One region of the Aeromonas bivalvium genome, then DNA from elsewhere that is predicted to be linked to it. Evidence: riboswitches for the same ligand, from Rfam matches in the RefSeq annotation. Region 1 holds a riboswitch; each other region holds the start of a gene.

Region 1 (2,192 bases):
ACCAGATAGGAGGGCAGACCATTCTTGCCGGTGCGCCAGGAGGTGAAGTAACCGATGACGCGGCGGCCATGGTCATCCCCCATGCACTCGCTGCCGTCGGCGCGGTAGATCTGGCGCACGTCGCAGGAGAGATTGCCGCCGGTGGGCGGCAGGGCGGCCTCTTCGACGCTGACCGACACGGGAGCCGACTCGCCGGACAGGCTCTGGCTGTCCACGGCAACCAGGGTCAGGGCGGCGCTGCCCTTGGTTTGCGGGGTCCAGCCCAGCTGCCAGGGGGCGCTGCTGTCTTCAGATACCTTCTTGCCATCGACATACAGCTCGACCTTGGCCACATCGTCGTTGGCATCGGTGACATTGCCGGTCACGGTGACGGCGCGGCCCAGGGTCAGCTTGGCACCCGCGGCGGGGCTCGCAATGCTGACCTGAGGCGCCTCGGGGGCCACCACGGCGGTCACGGTCACGGCGACCTGGGCTTCATCCAGGCTGTTACCATCCTTGTCCAGGGCACGGGCCGTGACCTGATGGGGGCCGACGCCGCTGGCGGACCAGCTGGCGGACCAGGGGGCTGCCGTGGCCACGGCGACCTGGCTGCCATCCACCAGGTAGACCACCTGGGCGACCGCTGTGCTGCCACCGGTCAGGGTCACGGCCAGGGCCAGTTCGGCCCCTTCGCTCACCGAGCTGCCGGCGGCAGGGGAAGATAGGGTCAGCTCAGGCAGCTCAGGCCCGGGCGGGTTGGGGTCCTGAGACAGGGTCCAGGCATCGGTCCAGACGGCACCGACCCCGGGCTCGTAGTGGTAAGGGGAAGCCCCGCACCAGCCGGAATAGGGAAACGCCTTGCACTCATAGAGGTTGCCGACGTTGCTGACGATATCGCCAGCCTGATAGGCAGTCCCGGCCTGATAGGCGGGATAGGCGGCCTGCGCCCAGGCGGGCATGGCCGCAAGGGCAACCAGCATGGCGAGCCTGCTGGGCCTGAGGGTCTGTTGCATATTGTTATCATCCTTGTTTTGTCTTGGCGTTAAGACCGGGAAAGCGCAATCGCAACAGGGAGGAAAAAGGGAACGACAACAGGCCTTGGACGGGGCCACATACCCTCATGTCACCCCGGGAAACCCCGCTGTCTGGCTCAATGAGGCAGATCGGAGGCTTTGCGTCCCGGCATCACTGCCGGTTTGCCCTTTACCTGGGTTCCGTGAGGAACGGCTCGAGTATAGAAAGCCCGGCGCAAATGCTCAATCTTCATTCACAAGGAGAAATATGTTTGCTGGGCAACGAGGAAACCGGCTAACGGCGGCGATCGTGTCGCCAACGCCCGGCACATAGCCGCCTTGTCAGCCTGCCACTGCAAATTTTCCGCCATCATGAAGCAGGGGGTGATGACGCGAAATTGTGAGCCACCTCATGGCGCCATATGAATTTGGTGTTTGCCGGGAGTGTGCCGGCGAGCGCCGGATGCGGGTAGAGGCAGATCATGGGGCCGCGCTGACGCGCCCATGACAAAAAGGCCACCGCGATGCGGTGGCCTTTTAGCTTCTCGTGACGAGAATTTGGTGGAGCTACGCGGGATCGAACCGCGGACCTCTTGCATGCCATGCAAGCGCTCTCCCAGCTGAGCTATAACCCCAAGTTGTGGCTAATCAAGGTCAAGACCTTCACTCTGAATTTGGTGGAGCTACGCGGGATCGAACCGCGGACCTCTTGCATGCCATGCAAGCGCTCTCCCAGCTGAGCTATAGCCCCAAATTCTTTCTTCATTAGACAAGCGGTTCTGGCGGCCGTTTGCCTTTTACTGCAAATAGTGGTGGAGCTACGCGGGATCGAACCGCGGACCTCTTGCATGCCATGCAAGCGCTCTCCCAGCTGAGCTATAACCCCACAAAGGTCGGCATGGGTGATACACACCGCACTGCCCTGGGTACTTCATGTCAATCAGGAACCTGGTGGAGCTACGCGGGATCGAACCGCGGACCTCTTGCATGCCATGCAAGCGCTCTCCCAGCTGAGCTATAACCCCTTTGATTCCAGATTGTTCGAGGAGAATTTGGTGGAGCTACGCGGGATCGAACCGCGGACCTCTTGCATGCCATGCAAGCGCTCTCCCAGCTGAGCTATAACCCCAACTCACCTCGGCGCTACCAAAGTTATCTCTGGCAACGGAGGCGCATGATAGGCATCGACCGCTTTGCTGT
Region 2 (2,192 bases), 130 kb from region 1:
GCCGCTCACCCCGGTCCAGCCACGACCATACATGGCGGCGCCGACCACTATCTTGCCCGGGGTCACCCCCTGATCCAGCAGGGCCCTGACCCCCTTGTCCGTGGTGTACTTGGTGTCCGGATCCCAGCTGGCCGCAAACAGGTTGGTCTGGTGACCCAGCTCGGCATTGGTCCAGGCGCCATTGAAGTCGTAACTCATCAGGAAGATGTGGTCCATGTACTGCTGGGCCGCCTGATAATCGACCTTGGCTATCTTGTCGCCACCGGCGCTGATGGCCGAGGTGAGCTCGTACTGGCGACCCGTCTCGGCCTCCAGCTCGTCGAGCATGGCCCGCAGCTCCTGCATCAGGGTCACATAGGTGGCCCCATCGCTCGGGGCGCCGAGGTCGGGGTTGGCACCCGATCCCCCCGGGAATTCCCAGTCGATGTCTACCCCGTCGAAGAACTTCCAGGTCTGGAGGAACTCCTTGACCGAGGCGACGAAGGTGTCGCGCTTGGTCTTGTCACCGAGGAAATAGAAGGGGTCCGAGAGGGTCCAGCCGCCCACCGAGGGCAGGATCTTGAGGTCGGGGTGGGCCTGCTTCAATGCCATCAGGTTGCCGAAGTTGCCCTTGTAGGGCTCATCGAAGTCCTTGAGGTTGCCCTGGGGCATCTGGATGGCGGCCCAGGGATCGTGCATGGCCACCTTGAAGTCGGCGCGACCGGCGCAGGCGCGCTGCAGCGCCTCGAAGCTGCCCTCTATGCTCTTGAGGCCATCATTGATGCCATTGCCGCCGCAGATGGGGGTGAAGCCATAGAGGATGTGGGTCAGGTTCTGAGCCGGGATCTTGTCCACCGTGAACTTGCGGCCATAGACGCCCCACTCCACGTAGTAGGCCCCCACCACCTTGCCGGACTTGTTGACGTAGGGTTTGTTGTTCTCTTGCAGCGGGGCGTTGAGGGGCACCAGGTGGCTGCCATCTGTGTCGGCAACCACTATCTCCTTGGGATCGGAGCGGGTGCAGCCATCGGCGTTGCACAGCTCGATCTGCATCTGGTAGCGACCGCCCTTGGTCACCTTGAAGTTGGCGGTGCCGGAGGCGCCGGACGGGCCGCTCCACACCTCGACGCCGTCCAGCAGCACCTTGGCGGTCTGGCCCACGTCACCGGACCAGAGGTTCCAGCTCACGCTGACCGGCGCGCCGTCGGCATGGACGGTCACCAGCTTGTTGTAGGCGGTGGCGGCCTGATCCACCTCGACGATGGCAAACTTGGTCTCACCCCAGCCTATGGTGGGTTTGCCCGGGGCGGCAGCCTGCACCGAGGCGGCAAAACTGCCGGCGACCAGGAGGGCCAGCAGGGAAGGTTTTGGACTTAACATGTTGAATATCCTTATTTCGTTTCTCATTTTGGTCACGAAAAAGGCAACGCATGTCAGACAGGTAACACAGACAACATCCCCGCCCCGGCTTGGCGTCCGGTGGGAAACACAACCCTGTGGTGACCCCGCTATCTTAGGTACGACAGACCCTTAGACCGGAGGTTTTGCGTCCCGGCCTTTCGACCGGTTTGCCCTTTGGCACAACTTGATTCGCGATAAAAAAAATCGCCTGGGCAATATAGGCCACCCGGGGGGCTCAGGCAAACCCTCCCTGCGAGTCACCCCTTGTCGCAGGGATTCAAACAGCACAAAAAAGCGCCTTTTTACCGGCATTAAGCGCCATTTTTGTGGAGATCCTCTGCCAAGTTGCTTGCCCATTGCCAGAGGACTAATGTGTTAATTCGTGATCATCATCAAGTTTCCCGGTCCCCACCATGCTGTTCATCAACGCCCTGAGCTTGAGGGGCTTGACCGGCTTGCTGATGTAGCCATAGCCATGTTCGCGGATCTGGGCCTGCAATTCGCTCTTGCGATCCGCGCTGATGATGATGCCCCCCAGCTCCTTGCCAAGGGCGAGGCGCAGCATGTGCAGCGCCTGCAATCCTGTCTTGCCGTCGTCCAGGTGGTAATCGGACAGCACCAGGTCGGGCCTGAAGCTCGCCACCAGGATCTGGGCCTGGGCCAAATCCTGCACGCAGCGCACCTCGCAGCCCCAGCGCCCCAGCAGGGACGCCATGGCCACCAGGATCTCGGGCTCGTTGTCGAGGCAGAGCACCCTCACTCCCGCCAGCTGGCTGTCATGACGAAGCTGGGGCGCGGGCGTCGCCCTGGCC
Region 3 (2,192 bases), on a different contig from region 1:
TTGCTGCTGTTCGAGCTGGATCTCGACCCGTTGCAGCTTGCTGCCGGCCTTGAGGTAGATGGGGTTCTGACCGTAGACGGGGTTGAACTGGCCGTCGGCCCCTTGCCCTGCGCGGATCTGGCTCTGCTCGGCATTGATCTTGGTTGCCAGGGCGTGGGCCCAGTTGTTCTTCAGGCCCTGCTCGGCGTCGGTTATGGTCAGCACGGTTTGCAGATCGGCCCGCTCGCCGCCGGCATCGAACACCCGGGTCCTGGCCTTGTCACCGGCCGCGAGATCGATGGAGGGGTAGATGGTGCCGGCCTGGCTCCAGCTCAGCGGCGGCTGGGTGCCATCATCGAAACGGGCGTCGATCAGGTTGTAGAAGCTGTTGGTGGTATCGCCCACCTCCCAGACCCCGAGGATGAGCTGATAGCCGGTGCGCGCCGGCAGGGTGCACTCATGGGTGACCTGCTTGGGGGGCTGCACCATGTTGCCGTCGATGACGCAGAAGGGGTTGAGATCGAATGCGTCTCTGGTCAGGGGCTGGTTCGGGTTCCAGTCCTGCCTGGTGAGGTAATAGCGCCAGTTGCGGGTCACGTGGTTGGCGGTGAAGGTCCAGCTGATATTGAAGGGGCCGGCCTGCACATTGCGCTTGGTCCAGCGATCGCTGGTCTGGGCGTTGAGCTCGCCAAATTGCGGATGCCCGGCCGAGGCGATCTGGCCGTCGGCTGGGCCGCCATCGGGGAAGCCGGACGGCGCCTCCAGGCTCTGGGGTTCCCACTGGATGGCGCCGCAGCCGATGTTGCCGCCGGTCTTGCACAGGGCGTTGCGTCCCTCCGGCTGGCTGATGTAACCGTGGGCGAGCACGCCGCCACTGGCCAGCAGCGCCAGCGCCGCAGCCACATGATTGAGTCGAATTTTTGCTGCCATACATTCCTCTGTTCGGTGATGTGGGCAGTCACCTTGGCTGGGGAAATCCCCGGTACACACCTGGGTGTGGTAACCCCGCTATCCTGGACGGCATGTCTTTAGACCGGAGGCTTTGCGTCCTGGCCTTTCAACCAGTTTGCCAAATGACTACTGAAAGGGTCATGGTGCCGCATTGGGCGGCAGTGCCATCATGACTATTTTTTGTTAAATAATTAAGTGTCAAAGTTGACAGCTTGACCCGCTCGATCTGGCGTCGTCGCTTAACGGCTTGTTTTGCCATTTGTCTGTGGAGGAAGGCCTGAACACTCAGCCTGATGATGGCGACAAAGGGGGGCCCTGGCGCAGTGGTGGCCGCCTCCTCTGCCAGCATGGCGGGCAGAAGAGGCGGTGGGGCGGGACGTGCGCTGACGCGCAGCGGCGCTGGCGGATCAGGCGTGCTGGCGAGTGTGCTCCGGCGCCTGATCCGCTGAGATGGCGCTGCCAAGCCGGAAGGCCGCCAGTCGCTCGTCCAGGCTGCGCGACAGTCCGGCCAGCAGCTCGCTCTCCTGGGCCAGCTGGGAGGCGGCCTGGGACATCTCGAGCGCCGAGTCATTGATGCCGCTGACGTTGCGGTTCATGTCTTCCGCCACCATGCTCTGCTGCTCCGCCGCCGTGGCTATCTGGGTCGCCATGTCGCTCACGTGCTGGATGTGACTGACGATGAGGGAGAGATCCTGCCCCGCCTTCTCGGACTGACCGACGCTGCTCTCCGCCAGCTTGCGGCTGGTGTCCATGGCACTGGCGGCGGTGACCGCCCGCTGCTGCAACTGGGTGATGGTGCTCTGGATCTCCTCGGTGGAGTGGCGGGTACGGCTGGCCAGCTGGCGCACCTCGTCGGCCACCACGGCAAAACCGCGGCCCTGCTCGCCGGCCCGGGCCGCCTCGATGGCGGCGTTGAGGGCCAGCAGGTTGGTCTGATCCGAGATGGCGCTGATGACGGCGGTCACTTCCCCTATCTGCATCACCCCCTCCTTGAGGCGATTGACCTGATGGGTGGCCTGCTCCACCTCGGTGGCCAGGGTCTGGATGCCGTGTACGCTGGCGTGGACGTCTTCGTTGCCGAGCCCGGCCTCGTTGGTGGCGTCCTGGGTGTCGCGGGCCGTGTTCTCGGCATGACCCGCCACATCCGAGATGGTGGCGCTCATCTCGTTCATGGCGGTGGCGAGCTGGGCCAGCTGATCCCGCTGGCTGTTGACCGCCTGATTGGTCTGCTCGGCGGAGGCGGCGATGCGCAGGGCGGCGTC
Region 4 (2,192 bases), on a different contig from region 1:
CACCAGCCCGTCCGGGGGCGACAACGGCTCTGGCTGGCCCGGCTCTGCTCCCCCTGCCCCACCGGGCAACATCAAATCGATTGCCTGAATATGCAATCCTCGCGCCATGATGAGCGCCCGCTGGATGACATTGTCCAGTTCACGCACATTGCCGGGCCAGCGGTAGCTCAGCAGCTGCTGGCGCGCCTGCTGGCTCAGCCAGTAGCCCTGCCTGGGTGCATAACGGGCGATGAAATATTCAGCCAGCGGCACTATGTCCCCCGGCCTGTCCCGCAGGGCGGGCCAGCTCATGGGCAGGACATCGAGGCGATAGAAGAGATCCTCGCGAAACAGCCCCTCCCCCACCTGGGTACGCAGGTCCTTGTTGCTGGCGGCGATGATGCGCACATCCAGGTTGATCAGTTGATGGCTGCCCAGCCGCTCCACCTGCCGCTCCTGCAATACCCGCAGCAGCTTGGCCTGCAGTGCCAGGGGCAACTCGGAGATCTCGTCAAGCAGCAGGGTACCGCCCTGGGCCTGCTCGAACTTGCCGGGCTGGGCCGAGCTCGCCCCGGTGAAGGCCCCCTTGGCGTGACCGAACAGGATGGACTCGATCATGGGCTCGGGGATGGCGGCGCAGTTGATGGCGACGAAGGGCCCGTCTGCCCGGGGGGACATGTCGTGGATGTAGCGTGCCAGTCGCTCCTTGCCGGTACCCGATTCACCGCCGATGAGGATGGTGGCCTGGGTCTTGGCCGCCCGGCGAGCCAGCTGCAACACCTGACGGCTGGCACCGGACTCTGCGATGAGATCCGGGATCGGCTGGCGCAGGCGCAGGGCGCAGCGGATGGCGTCCAGCATCTGCTGGCGAGCGAATGGCTTGATGATGTAATCGATGGCGCCGGCCCCCATGGCCTCGGCGGCCAGATGGCCCTGATGCTCGTTGACCAGGATGACACTGTCGGTGTCGGTCAGCTTGCCCAGAAATCCCTTGAGGTTGTCGATGGGCGTGCTCACGTCCAGCAACAGCAGGTCGACTCTCTCTTCCTCCAGACAGGCCCGTGCCTGTCTGGCCGAATCGACCCTGGATACCCGATATCCCGAACTCTCCAGCATGGCCAGCACCTCTTCCCCGGCAGAAGAGTCTGGCTGAAGCAATAACAGATGAGGGTGCGCCCCAATGCCCGCTGGCGCTGGGGTGCATTTCAGAGAAACGTCCGAAAGCATATGAACCTGAACCTGTGATTGTGTGGTCGTCAATCAACAGAACTGAAGCGTCAAAACCGAGGAAGGAGTACACCACCGGTACGCCGCGCGCGCATCGGTTTGCCAATAGGTGTCATTCGTGACGGTACCTATCCCTGGTAACCCCGCTATCGTCGGCATGGATGCCATTAGACCGGAGGCTTTGCGTCCTGACTTTTCAGTTCAGTTTGCCTTTTTCATGCGATCTGCCCTCGCAAGGGCAGTCAGACTGGCGAGGGGCCGGCCTGAATAGCACTCATCAAATTGTTATAATTATCAGCAGGTTTTGACGTCCAGCGTCAAAACACGGCGCATCATAACAAGTTGCCATGACAGTTCAAGGACATATGCGGAATAGATTTTTCCTATCTGACTGAGATCACGGGCCTTTTGCTTCACCCCAGGGTGCCGATCACTTCCACCCTCAGCTCTTCCGGGATCTCGTTGTAGGAGAGCACCCTGAGCCCCTTGGCGAAAGAGGCCGCATAGCGGGCCAGCAAGGGCCTCAGCTGGGGCATGACCACCAGCACGGGAGGGTGACCCTGCTGCTGCAGCTGCTCCTTGACCAGGGGCATGTGCTGTTGCAGCTGGGACAACAACTGGGGATCGACCGGGAAGCTGTCCAGCGCCACCTTGCCCTGCTGCTGGGACTGGTTCATGGCCGCCAGCAGGGTCTGCTCCAGCCGATCGTCCAGGGTGAAGGTGGCCAGCTGCTCCCGCTGCCCTATCACCTGACGCACTATCTGGCGCTTGAGGGCGCAGCGCACGTCGGCCGCCAGCAGCACGGGATCCTTGGTCAGCTCGCTCGAGTCGAGCAGGGTGGTCGCTATGGTACGGATGTCGGTCAGGCTCACCTGCTCCCTGAGCAGTTGCCGGAATACCCTGAGCTGCTGCATCTGGCTCAGGGCCAGATTGAGCTCCTCCGCCAGACGGGGAGAGAGGGTCGCCAGATACTGGCCCAGCTTGCC

The links. Region 1 has a riboswitch for cyclic di-GMP ahead of ACEUCR_RS07105 (glycosyl hydrolase family 18 protein). Riboswitches for the same ligand answer to the same signal wherever they lie in the genome.
Region 2: linked by a shared signal. The riboswitch ahead of ACEUCR_RS06530 (glycosyl hydrolase family 18 protein) and the one ahead of ACEUCR_RS07105 (glycosyl hydrolase family 18 protein) in region 1 are both predicted to bind cyclic di-GMP.
Region 3: linked by a shared signal. The riboswitch ahead of gbpA (N-acetylglucosamine-binding protein GbpA) and the one ahead of ACEUCR_RS07105 (glycosyl hydrolase family 18 protein) in region 1 are both predicted to bind cyclic di-GMP.
Region 4: linked by a shared signal. The riboswitch ahead of ACEUCR_RS14025 (sigma-54-dependent transcriptional regulator) and the one ahead of ACEUCR_RS07105 (glycosyl hydrolase family 18 protein) in region 1 are both predicted to bind cyclic di-GMP.

Annotation. Positions count from the first base shown of each region.
Region 1 covers NZ_JBGXBV010000001.1:1,561,389-1,563,580, forward strand. Annotated here, with positions in the region: gene ACEUCR_RS07105 (glycosyl hydrolase family 18 protein) at 1-992, opposite strand, end outside; cyclic di-GMP riboswitch class I at 1,108-1,190, opposite strand; tRNA gene ACEUCR_RS07110 (tRNA-Ala) at 1,552-1,627, opposite strand; tRNA gene ACEUCR_RS07115 (tRNA-Ala) at 1,668-1,743, opposite strand; tRNA gene ACEUCR_RS07120 (tRNA-Ala) at 1,803-1,878, opposite strand; tRNA gene ACEUCR_RS07125 (tRNA-Ala) at 1,942-2,017, opposite strand; tRNA gene ACEUCR_RS07130 (tRNA-Ala) at 2,046-2,121, opposite strand.
Region 2 covers NZ_JBGXBV010000001.1:1,436,268-1,438,459, forward strand. Annotated here, with positions in the region: gene ACEUCR_RS06530 (glycosyl hydrolase family 18 protein) at 1-1,359, opposite strand, end outside; cyclic di-GMP riboswitch class I at 1,475-1,562, opposite strand; gene ACEUCR_RS06535 (hybrid sensor histidine kinase/response regulator) at 1,748-2,192, opposite strand, start outside.
Region 3 covers NZ_JBGXBV010000003.1:177,306-179,497, forward strand. Annotated here, with positions in the region: gene gbpA (N-acetylglucosamine-binding protein GbpA) at 1-909, opposite strand, end outside; cyclic di-GMP riboswitch class I at 975-1,060, opposite strand; gene ACEUCR_RS10255 (methyl-accepting chemotaxis protein) at 1,338-2,192, opposite strand, start outside.
Region 4 covers NZ_JBGXBV010000005.1:284,706-286,897, forward strand. Annotated here, with positions in the region: gene ACEUCR_RS14025 (sigma-54-dependent transcriptional regulator) at 1-1,095, opposite strand, end outside; cyclic di-GMP riboswitch class I at 1,340-1,427, opposite strand; gene lfhA (lateral flagellar biosynthesis protein LfhA) at 1,620-2,192, opposite strand, start outside.